2 regions of the Cryobacterium sp. Hh7 genome follow, and region 2 is predicted to be linked to the other one. Evidence: predicted binding sites of a transcription regulator. Region 2 holds the regulator's gene; the other holds the start of a gene.

Region 1 (6,073 bases), on a different contig from region 2:
TGACAACGTCGCTATGACCTGATATTGTCATGACAATCAGCCAAAGCTCTCGGCATGTCAGTGAAGGGGTCACATGAGCGCGAAGGAAGAAAACACCCTCCCCATGGGAATGTTCATGGATCTGGAACGGTCCGGCCCGATTCCGCTGTATTTTCAAGTCTCGCAGCGCATCGAGAAGGCCATTCTCAGCGGCGAACTGCCGGCCGGATCACGCTTGGAGAACGAGGTCGCCCTCGGCCAGCGCCTGGGCCTCAGCCGCCCAACAGTGCGCCGCGCCATCCAAGAAATCGTCGACAAGGGTCTGCTGGTACGCCGACGCGGCATCGGAACCCAGGTCGTGCACGGCCAGGTGACGCGCAAGGTCGAACTGACCAGCCTCTACGACGACCTCACCAACACGCATAAGGTGCCCTCGACGCACCTTCTCGCTCTCGAAACCCGGGTAGCGGATGCGAAAATGGCTGAGCGACTCAGCGTGGCCGAGGGCAGTCCCACCCTGTACATTCGGCGCGTGCGCCTGGCCGATGACGTGCCGGTCGCCGTGATGGAAAACTGGCTCCCCGAGGAATTCATCGGAATCGAACCCAACGATCTCGTCGCGCACGGGCTCTACCAGGTGCTGCGTTCGCGCGGAGTGACGATGCGGGTCGCCCGCCAGCACATCGGAGCACGCAAATCCACCAACGAGGAGTCCGTGCTGCTGGAGATCGAGAAGAATGCGGCGCTACTCACGATGGACCGCACGGCCTTCGACAACTCCGGACGCGCGGTCGAGTTCGGCCAGCACTGCTACCGCCCCGACCTGTACTCCTTCGAAGTGACGCTGGTCGAGAAGTAGCAGTCCTGCCAAAAGCATCAAAAAAGTCTGACCGCCTAACCCCGAAGGGTCAGACGGCCAGACTTTTTTGTAGATCCAGCGGGTTAGGCGCGAGCGAGTTCGTGGGCGAGAGCGTCGAGTTCCGCTCCCCCGGCCATGAGCTTGGTCATCTCTTCGATCGTGATCTCGCTCTTCTTGAAACCGCCGAGGCTGGTTCCACGCTTCAGCAGCAGAAACCGGTCGCCGAGCGGGTAGGCGTGGTGCGGGTTGTGCGTAATGAAGACCACGCCGAGGCCGCGATCGCGGGCCTGAGCGATGTATTTCAGCACGACACCGGCCTGCTTGACTCCCAGAGCAGAGGTCGGCTCGTCGAGGATGACAACCTTCGCGCCGAAATACACGGCTCGGGCGATGGCCACCGACTGGCGTTCACCGCCCGACAGGGTGCCGATCGGCTGGTCGACATCGCGCAGGTCGATGCCCATCTTGGCGAGTTCTTCCTTGGTGATCCGGCGCATCCCCTTGACGTCCAGCTGGCTGAACGGGCCGAACCCGCGCGTCAATTCGGAGCCGAGAAAGAAGTTGCGCCAGACCGGCATCAGCGGAACCACGGCGAGGTCCTGATACACCGTGGCGATACCCAGGTCCAGTGCCTCGCGCGGGCTGCCGAAGGTGCGCTCGACACCGTAGGCGAGAAGCTTGCCGTGGGTGTGCGCGTGCGCCCCGGAGAGAATCTTGATGAAGGTCGACTTGCCGGCACCGTTGTCCCCCAGCACACAGAGGACCTCACCTGCTCCAACCGAGGCCGATACTCCCTGCAGCGCCAGAATCGAACCATACGTCTTGCCGATATCCCGAACCTCAAGAATGGGCGGGGCAGCGGATGTGTCTCCCGGCGTCATGAGCGAACTCCTGCCTGGCGGCGTACATAAAGGTTGACGAGCACGGCCAGCAACAGCATGCCACCGAGGAATGCTTTGAGCCAGTTGTTATCCCACTGGGCGAAGACGATGCCCTGCAGGGTCATGCCGTAGATGAGAGCGCCGAGCGCCGCACCGATGGCCGATCCGTAGCCGCCGGTCAGCAGGCATCCGCCGACCACAGCGCAGATGATGTAGATGAATTCCTGGCCGATTCCGGTCGTGGCCTGCACCGTCGAGACATCGAACAGCTGGAGCATTCCGACGAGCCAGCCCGCACCGGCGGTGGTCATAAACAGGCCCATTTTGACCTTCATGACAGGCACGCCCACCTGGCGTGAGCTTTCGATCTGGCCACCGACCGCGAAGATCCAGTTTCCGGAGCGAGTACGCAGCAGAATCCAGGTGGCGAAAGCGGTTATCGCGATCCACCAGACGATGGAGATCTTCACGTCCATGCCGAACAATGCGAACGAGGAGCCGAAGAACACCTTGACAGCATCGAAGCCGGGCACGTCGCTCATGCCCTGAATAGACACCGTGCCGGTGATGATCTTGGTGACCGCGAGGTTCACTCCCTGCAGAATGAAGAAGGTGGCGAGGGTGACGATGAAGCTCGGCAGCCCGGTCTTCATCACCACGAAGGCGTTCGCCGCGCCGAGGGCCAGGGCCATCGCCAGGGCAATCACGAGGGCGAGCCAGATAGTGACGCCCCACTCGGTTGTGACGATTCCAACGATCAGTCCGGTCGTACCGACCATGGCGCCGGCGGAGAGGTCGAACTCCCCGCCGATCATGAGCAGGGCAACCGCGACGGCCATGATGCCGAACAGCGATGCCGAGTAGAGCCAGGTGGCCACGCCGGCAGGCGTCAGAAACGCCTGCGTCGAGACCGAGAAGAAGATAAAGATGGCGAGGGCGGCCACTGCTGCGCCGACCTCGGGTCGGCGCAGCAGCGTGATGATGAGACCGGCTGGCTTGAGCCTTTCATCGATCATCCGTTCATCAGTCACCGCGGGTGCGGTACGGGTCATCGCGTTCCATTCTTCGCGAACTTCGCGACCTCGGCTGCGTTGTCTTTCGTGACGAAGCCGGGGCCGGAGTAGACCGGCAGACCGCCGCCGACAACATCGCCGTTGCGAGCCTGCAGGGTGAGGAAGGTCACCGGGAGGTAGCCCTGGGAGTAGGGCTGCTGGTCGACGGCGAACAGGATCTTGTCGTCGAGTATCAACTGGGTGACGTCGGAAGACACGTCAAAGGTCGCCAGTTGCGCCGTGCTGGCGGCTTCCTCGATGGCCTGGCTGGCCGCGACGGCGATGCCCGGGTTCAGGGTGAGCACGCCATCGATGGACGAGTCGGCCAGAAGGCTGCTCTTGATGGTGTTCTGAGCGTCCGCGATGTTCGCGACGTCAACCTGAACGTTGGTGACCGTGCCGCCGAGGGTGTCAGCTGCTCCATCGCAGCGTTCTTCCAGCCCGGTGTTGCCGGCCTCGTGAATGACGCAGATGACGTTGCTGACACCAGCTTCGGCGAGCTGCTCGCCCGCGCCCTGGCCGGCGATGAACTCACTCTGACCGATGTGGGTCTGGGCACCGAATTCCTTGGACTGATCAAGGCCGGAGTTGATGGTGATCACCGGGATGCCAGCGGCGACCGCCTTTTCAACCGCATTCCGAACGCCGTCGGGGTTGGCCATCGAGACGATGAGGCCATCCGGATTCGTGGCGATGGCTGCAGCGATCAGCTGGCTCTGCTTCACCGGGTCGCCATCGCCCTGGTACGTGACGGTCACCCCGAGGTCGGTGCCGGCCTGCTCCGCGCCGCTCTTGACGACGTCCCAGAAGGTGTCGCCCGGTGTTCCGTGCGTGACGACGGCGATGACAATCTCCGCGGATGCGGCGGTCGTCGTGTCTGCCGAATTGGCCGTGCATCCTGCCAGCGCCAGGGGAATGACGATGAGCGCGGCGAGCCAGTTTCTGTTCTTCTTCATGTCTGCAACCTTCGTTGCATCAATTGTCGCCTGTCCAGCGTGAAATCGACGTACGCGATCCAAATCGCAGTCACGCGCCCGATTCGCTCCCGACCTTCTCATCTTGTCCAAAAGTGATCTCGCCAAGACCTGGATCGAGCCTGTCGAGACTTCGATTAGCAAAAGTCAGGCGCCCAGCGGACGGAAGGTACAAAAAAGCCCCCGGAACCAAGGGTTCCGGGGGCATCTGTTGCGGGGGCAGGATTTGAACCTACGACCTCTGGGTTATGAGCCCAGCGAGCTACCGAACTGCTCCACCCCGCGCTACAAGTACAAATTTAGCACACCCTGAAAGCTCGGTCGACCACTTGTGGTGATATTTCCAGTTGGGCGCCGAAAATGGGTTCCTCTACTGGCATCAAACACCATCAAGCAGGACAGCCGCAAGTGATCGCCATTCTCCGCACCAACAGGTGTTCAGGTATGGACAGATGCTCTAACCCGGTGTGGTCGGAATCGATTCACGGGAAGATCCGCGGCCTTCCACCTTGCCACTGCACGCCACGGGTCCGCAGCGTTCCCAGTGCACCACTTCCGGGCGTCTCAGCGCTCCCGGCCTCGCCGCATCTCAGAGACGCTCTATTCCAGGCCCAGCGGTGACTGGGTCCACTGTCCGATCCTCGGCCCGGTATCGCGGCTCACCCGAAGTGTGGCGTGGAATGCATTACTCCGCAGTGTTGGCCATATGAACAAACAGTGTAAAAGTTTCACTTATATATTCGATTTACTATCAACTTGACCAACCGCCTCAGATGATGACCGCCAGTGAACTCCCGCTCATTCAAAGGTGAATCACGTAGAACTACGGATCGGACCACTGGAGTTTGAAATTTCTCCGTACAAATAAAAAATGAGTTGCTCTCGCTTTTGTGTTCGATGCGGAGTAGAATCATTGCGAAGGAGGCAATGGCGCCCATGTTCATGGAAAACACCGGTGAGGCCAGTTCGAATGCTGTCATTGTGGCGGTCGGGCAGGCTCGGGAGATTCTCCTGAAAGCGTTGAGTTCGGTGTCGTTCGGGTCGCTGGGTGATGAAGAATCCTTGAGCATATTGCTCGCCCTCGAGAGCGTCGGCCGGGTTGTTGATGGTGCCCGGGTGCTGTCCACGACGGATGTGCTGCGCCGCTCCGAATACCTTGATGCGTCCGTTGCTAAGACTGCTACGGCAAAGACGGCCGATCAGACCGAGATAGAAGCGGCTGGCGCGGTGTCTCTGGCACGTCGGCTCGGCTGCCGAAGCGGCCTCGTGCTGGTGTCCACCCTGGCGCGGTTGTCCCGCAGTGAGGTGCGGCAGCGCGCGTCGCTCGGCAAGAATGCCGGCGAGCGGATGCTGCTCGGCCGGCCCCTCGCACCGACCTACCCCGTGGTGGGTGAGGCGTTGCAGGGCGGGGAGCTCGGAGTGGAGCAAGCCCGCGTCATCGTATCCGTGCTCGACGGCCTGCGTGCCTCGGTGCTGGTGGATGACCTCGACCGCGTCGAGCGCTCCCTGGTAGCGAGCGGGTCCGGCGCCATTACCCCGGAGACCGAGGGGCTGCCCGGTGCCGGTATCGCATTTGCGCCGGAGTTACTCCGGCAGCAGGGCATCGCGTGGCAGGCGCGCCTCGCGCCCGACGGGTGCGCTCCGGGTGAGGCCACGGCGGAACAGCGCAGCTGGTTCGCCTTCGGTGGACTGAATAACGGCGGCTACAGCCTGAACGGCTGGCTGACCACCCTCGACCGCGCCATCATCAGCACCGTCTTCGACGCCTACCTCTCCTCCGCTGCCGTAAACCCCGTTCCCGGCGCGATTCCCCGAGCCACGGTCGCCTTCCACGAGACCGAACCGTGCGAACTATCCGATGCGGACAGCACGCACAACGATGAAACCGACGGCATCACGGACAGCGACGGTAATGACAGCAAAGCAAGCACCAGCACTGATAGCAGCGCCAGTGACGTCCTCACGATTTGCGCCAACGATGACCGTAGCGCGCAGGCCTCGAACGATGTCCCGGTCGAGCACTGCGAAAGCGGCGAGCAGACCGGGGGCCAGCACGGGCAGGCCGACGACGAGAACGGCCCGATCGGCCATGCCCAGGGCTACGACCAGGGCTACGACGAGCGGACCGGAGCAAACGCGGGCCAGGCCCTCAGCCCCTGCCCGCAGGAACCCGCCGATACCCGCTCGATCAGTGAGAAGCAGGCCGGGATCCTCCGCGCGGTGTTCGAAGCGGCCGCCCGGCAGCCGGGCACCCCAACGATGGGCGGCGCGGCACCGACGGTACTCGTGCACATCACTATCAACGACCTCCTCGCCGGCCGCGGCGCC
Region 2 (6,073 bases):
TCCCCTGGGCCAGCGGATAGATGCCGTCTGACCGCACGGATGACACGAACTGTCATATTCGCATCGCTCGACGTTGGTGTTGTTACTGTCTAATCAATCGTTGCCGACGGAATTCATTCCCCGGCATGGAGCGACAGCCGAGCCCGGCATCCGCCCGCGAAGAACCGCCAGCACGCTGGCGCGTCCGCGGCCGCCCGGCCATCACCCGCTGTACTGCTTCTGCCGAATGAGGAACCATGACCACGACAGGAATTTCCGCGTGTAACGCCCGCCCGGCGTTCTCGTTCGAGGTGTACCCGCCCAAATCGGCGGCCGCAGCATCCGCTCTAATGAGCACTATCGACCACCTGGCCGCCGCCGGCCCCGAGTTCATCTCGGTCACCTACGGCGCCAACGGCTCCTCGCGCAACTCTTCTCTGGACGTGCTGCGCTACATCAAAAATCACACCGAAGCGGATGCGATGGCGCACCTCACCTGCGTCGGCTCCTCGCACGCAGAGGCCAGCCGCCTCATTCGGGAGTTCCTCGACGCCGGCATACGCAGCTTTCTGGCCATTCGCGGCGACGCACCGCCGGGCGCGGTCGAAGGCGACAACACTTTTCTCGGGGATCTGCACAGCGCGGGGGAGCTGGTGCAGCTCATTCACCGCGTGCAGACCGAACGGGTGCCGTACATCGAGACGGTGATTCCGGGTCTGCCCGGCGCCCGCGGGGTGAAAACGGAACGCAGCAAGGTGCGCATCGGGGTCGCGGCCTTTCCGAACGGACACCCCAACTCCCGGTCGGTCAGCCAGGACATCGACACCCTGCTGGCCAAGCAAGCAGCTGGTGCCAACCTCGCCATCACCCAACTCTTCTTCCACGCCGACGACTACCTGAGCTTCATCCAGCGGGCTCGCTCGGCCGGGGTGCTCTTTCCCATTCTTCCCGGCATCATGCCGGTGACCAGCCCGAACCGGTTGCGCCGAATTCTGCAGCTCTCCGGGGAGAAGCTGCCGGCCGGCCTGTCCATCGACCTTGAAGTCGAACCGACCGAGGAAGGGCAGCGCCAGATCGGCATCGACTACGCCGTGCGCCTCGGGCAGGATGTGCTTGCGGGCGGCGCCCCCGGACTCCACCTCTACGCCTTCAACCAACACGACACAGTGCTGCAGGTTCTCGAGGGGTGTGGGGCGCTTCCGGTGCCGGCAGTAATGCTTTAGGCCTCACGCCCGCTTCAGCGTGTAGGCCGCGAACTCGTTCGTTATTTTGCGCCATTCCAACGACCAATCTCCAGTGAAGGAATCTCCATGCCCATTTCACCCGCATTTCCCACCGGTACCATCCTCGGCTACCCGCGTATCGGTCGCCGGCGCGAGCTCAAGAAGGCCGTCGAAGCGTTCTGGTCTGGGGCGATCGACGCGGTCGCTGTGGAGAGCGTGGCCGCCGAACTGCGCTCGGCCACCCGGGAACGGCTCGTTGACCTCGGGCTCGGCCGCGCCGACTCGTCGATCCCCGAGTCGTTCTCGTACTACGACCAGGTGCTGGACACCATTGTCGCCGTTGGAGCGATTCCCACCCGGTTTGCCTCGCTCGTCGGTGCTGATGGAACCATCGACCTGGCCGGGTATTTCACCCTGGCCCGCGGCGAGGGCGAGAACCTGCCGCTTGAGATGACCAAGTGGTTCGACTCGAACTACCACTACCTCGTGCCCGAGATTGGCCCGGAGACCGTGTTCTCGTTGGCCGGTGACCGCATCGTGCGCGAGTTTCTCGAGGCCAAGGCGGCCGGTTTCCTCACCCGTCCGGTGCTCGTCGGTCCGGTCACCTTTCTACTGCTCAGCAAGGCCAGCGATGAGGCGCCAGCCGGGTTCTCCCCGCTGTCCCGGCTCGACGACATCCTTCCTGTCTACGCAGCGCTGCTATCCCGGCTAGCGGATGCCGGCGCCGACTGGGTGCAGCTCGACGAGCCGGGACTGGTCAGCGAATCGATCGATGTGCCACGCGGGGACACGCTGGCGGCGGTCGCATCCGCTTATGGCGTGCTCGGTCGGCTCAGTGGCCGCCCCGCCCTGTTTGTCGCGGCGCCCTACGGCAGTCTCGATGATGCCCTGCCGGTTCTTGCCAGTACTACCGTCGAGGCGATCGGCCTCGACCTGGTTCGGGGCACCCTGCCGCAGGCAGTGCCCGGGCTGGCCGCCAAGACCCTCGTTGCCGGGGTGATTGACGGGCATAACATCTGGCGCGGCGACCTGGCAGGCGCTTTCGAGCGCGCCGAGAGCGTGCGCGCGCTGTCCGACTCCGTCACCGTATCCACCTCAACGTCGCTGCTGCACGTGCCGCACGACGTGCTGGATGAGACCTCGTTGCCGCTCGACCTGACCAGCTGGCTGGCCTTTGCCGACCAGAAGGTGGGCCAGGTCGTCACCCTCGCGCTCGGCCTCGCTGAGGGGCAGGCGGCCATTGCCATTCCGCTCGCGGATGCCGCTGCCGCGCTGACCGCGCGTCTCGCCGCTCCGGGGGTGCGCGACGGTTCGGTGCGAGCGCGTTCGGCCGCACTCACCGACGCCGATTTCACCCGTGGTGCCTACGCCGATCGCCTGACTGCTCAGAATGTTGCGCTGCAGCTGCCGTCGCTGCCCACGACCACGATCGGATCCTTCCCGCAGACCGCAGACATTCGCCGGGCACGCGCCCAGTTTCTCAAAGGAAACCTGCCAGCCGATGACTACCGCGACCTGATGCGCGCCGAGATCGGCCGCGTCGTCGCCCTGCAGGAAGAGATCGGACTCGACGTGCTCGTGCACGGGGAACCCGAGCGCAACGACATGGTGCAGTATTTTGCTGAGAACCTCGACGGGTTCACCGTGACCGAGAACGGCTGGGTGCAGTCCTACGGCAGCCGCTGCACCCGGCCATCCATTCTGTGGGGCGACGTCTCGCGCCCGGCCCCGATCACGGTGGACTGGTCGGTGTACACGCAGAGCCTGACAGCCAAGCCGGTCAAGGGCATGCTCACCGGACCGGTGACCATTCTGGCCTGGTCGTTCGTGCGTGACGACCAGCCGCTTGGCGAGACCGCTCGCCAGGTCGCCCTTGCCCTGCGCGATGAAATCGGCGACCTGGAAGCTGCGGGCATCAAGATCGTTCAGGTCGACGAGCCGGCCTTGCGGGAGCTGCTGCCGCTAAAGAAGAAGGACCACGCCGACTACCTGGACTGGTCGGTCGGCTCCTTTCGGCTGGCCACGGCCGGGGTCGCGGAAGCGACTCAAATTCACACGCACCTCTGCTACTCGGAGTTCGGCGTCGTCATCGAGGCTATCCGCAACCTCGACGCCGACGTCACGAGCATCGAAGCGGCCCGCTCGCGCATGGAGGTGGTCCAGCAGATTGAGGCCGGCGGGTTCAACCACGGCATCGGGGCCGGCATCTATGACATCCACTCGCCGCGAGTACCCAGTGTCGACGAGCTGACGACCCTGCTGGACACCGCCCTGGAATCCATCCCCGAACGCCAGGTCTGGGTGAACCCGGACTGCGGGCTCAAGACGCGTGGCTACGAGGAGACGGTGCAGTCCCTGCACAACATGCTGGCTGCGACCCGGGTGGTGCGCGATCGCCGCGCTGCCGATCTGAGAGCTAGCCTCACCCGGTAGCTCACTCGCGTACCTGGCGCCAGCCGGTAGTCTTCAGGCCCGATCACCGGTTAGTGGTCGGGCCTCGCGCCGTGCTTCTGTTCTCTTCTTTGCTTGAAGGTGACTCGCTAGACCGAGCGCAATACGGCGACGACCTTGCCGAGGATGTCGGCGTAGTCGCCGACGATGGGCTCGAAGTTACTGTTGCGCGGCAGCAGCCAGGTATGGCCGTCGCGCTTGCGCAGTACCTTCACGGTGGCCTCGTTGTCGAGCATGGCCGCCACGATTTCGCCGTTCTCCGCGGTCTTCTGCTGGCGAACGACAACCCAGTCACCGTCGCAGATCGCCGCATCGATCATCGACTCACCGACGACCTTGAGCATGAACAGCTCCCCCTGGCCGACGAGCTGGCGGGGGAGCGGGAAGATCTCGTCGATCTGCTGATCTGCCGTGATCGGAATGCCGGCAGCGATTCGACCGACGAGGGGAACCATCGCAGCGTCGCCGACCTGCACGCCCGGGTGAAAACTGTCCTGGTCGCCGGTTCCGACGTCTTCGGGCGCGCGTTGAATCTCGATGAGTACCTCGAGTGCGCGAGGACGATTCGGGTCACGACGCAGATAGCCGCTCAGCTCAAGCTGGTTGAGCTGGTGAGTCACGCTCGATAGCGAGGCGAGGCCGACGGCGTCACCGATCTCACGCATGCTCGGCGGGTAGCCGCGCGAGCTGACCGAACGCTGAATAACGTCGAGGATGGCGAGCTGGCGCGGGCTCAAACTCTTGCGGCGCCGAGTGCCGCCCTTGTCGCGGGTACCGCCGGTGCTTTGTGTCACGAGAAGCGCTCCTTGCGTCGGTCCCGCGCGGGTTAGAGGACGTCTCGCGGGAATGTCGGTGGTGTCTGGTTGAGTAGCAATCAAGCAATTGACCTATCGAAAGTTTATCCAGTTCTCGGCCTTGAAACAAACACTTATTCGAGTGTGTTGCGTGATTTTCCGGGCAGAGACGAGAAAAAGCTTGCATGTTCGATTGTTCGAAGTTATATTCGGAACATAGTTTCGTATTCGGTCCTCCCGGCCGAGGGCCGAATACGAGACTCGCAGCCCGCCTACCTTGGAGGTTTGACATGACCACAGCATTTGCTCCCGCAGTTTCTCTCCCGCCCGTCACACGTCTTCGCCTCACCCGGCGTGGGCGAGTCGTCTTCACCACGCTCGCCGCATTGCCGGTCGTTCTGGGCGCCCTTGTATTTGCCGTCAATGGGGGAGCGGTGGGCGCCTCTGGGGCCGCCACCGGCATCGATCTCGTGTCGTACACAACCGACTCCGGCATCGTGGCCACGTTGGCCTATTCACCGACCGACGTCGGTTCAGCCCGATTCATCACGGTCGAACCCGGCCAAACTCTCTGGAACCTTGCTGAAGAGAACTTTCCCGCCGCCGACCCGCGCGACGTTGTCGCCGATATCAAGCGCATCAACGCCCTGTCGGTGGAAACGCTGCAGCCGGGCCAGCGCCTGGAAATCCCCGCCAACTCCTAAGTAGTGATGGGCAGCAGTACGGGGCCCTAGCATGGAGAGGGTGACCAGTCTCGAAGATCTTCCCCTCCGCACCAACCTGCACGGCCTGACGCCCTACGGTGCTCCGCAACTGCATGTTCCAGTGGCCCTGAACGTGAACGAGAACACGCACCCCATTCCTGAAGCGGTGGCCCGCGACATCCTCGCCGGCCTGGCCGAGGCCATCCGCTCGGTGAATCGGTATCCCGATCGAGAGTTCACCGCCCTGCGCGAGGCGCTCGCCCGCTACCTCGGCGAAGGACTGACCGCCGAGAATATCTGGGCGGCCAACGGCTCCAACGAGGTGCTGCAACAAGTGCTGCAGGCTTTCGGCGGACCGGGACGCAGCCTGCTGGGCTTTGCCCCGACCTACTCGATGTACTCGATCCTCGCGTCGGGAACCGACACCACCTGGATTGCCGGTGCCCGCGACGCTGACTACGAGCTGTCGCCAGCGACCGCCGTGAGCGAGATCACGCGTACCAAGCCCGATATCGTCTTTCTCTGCTCGCCGAACAACCCCACCGGTACGCCGCTCTCCCTCGAGACCATCGCCGCTGCCTATGACGCGACCGACGGCATCGTCGTGGTCGATGAGGCCTACGCCGAATTCGCTCCGGTCGGCACCCCGAGCGCGCTCACCCTGCTGCCTGGCCGGGAACGCCTGCTCGTCTCCCGAACGATGAGCAAGGCCTTCGCGTTCGCCGGTGCCCGTGTGGGCTACCTGGCTGCCGATCCGGCCGTAACGGATGCCCTGCGTCTGGTTCGCTTGCCGTACCACCTCTCGGCCCTGACCCAGGCGGCCGCAAACGCGGCCCTGGCGCACAGCGTCGAGATGCTCGCGATGGTCGATGACATTCGTGGGCAGCGCGATCGACTCGTTGTCGAGCTTGCGGGCCTGGGC

What was found. Region 2 encodes LexA, which represses DNA repair genes until DNA is damaged. Its sites were predicted from a motif close to TCGAACANNTGTTCGA; they were not measured.
Region 1: E3T43_RS14585 (HNH endonuclease signature motif containing protein) is a predicted target of LexA. The motif match lies at 4,474-4,489, and genes of this name have one in related genera.

The regions. Positions count from the first base shown of each region.
Region 1 covers NZ_SOHG01000053.1:94,222-100,294, reverse strand. The annotation lists gene E3T43_RS14615 (right-handed parallel beta-helix repeat-containing protein) at 1-3, shown strand, start outside; gene E3T43_RS14610 (GntR family transcriptional regulator) at 74-838, shown strand; gene E3T43_RS14605 (ATP-binding cassette domain-containing protein) at 922-1,719, opposite strand; gene E3T43_RS14600 (ABC transporter permease) at 1,716-2,771, opposite strand; gene E3T43_RS14595 (sugar ABC transporter substrate-binding protein) at 2,768-3,727, opposite strand; tRNA gene E3T43_RS14590 (tRNA-Met) at 3,957-4,030, opposite strand; gene E3T43_RS14585 (HNH endonuclease signature motif containing protein) at 4,673-6,073, shown strand, end outside.
Region 2 covers NZ_SOHG01000040.1:31,617-37,689, reverse strand. The annotation lists gene E3T43_RS11695 (methylenetetrahydrofolate reductase) at 237-1,202, shown strand; gene metE (5-methyltetrahydropteroyltriglutamate--homocysteine S-methyltransferase) at 1,290-3,635, shown strand; gene lexA (transcriptional repressor LexA) at 3,743-4,447, opposite strand; gene E3T43_RS11680 (LysM peptidoglycan-binding domain-containing protein) at 4,738-5,151, shown strand; gene E3T43_RS11675 (histidinol-phosphate transaminase) at 5,183-6,073, shown strand, end outside.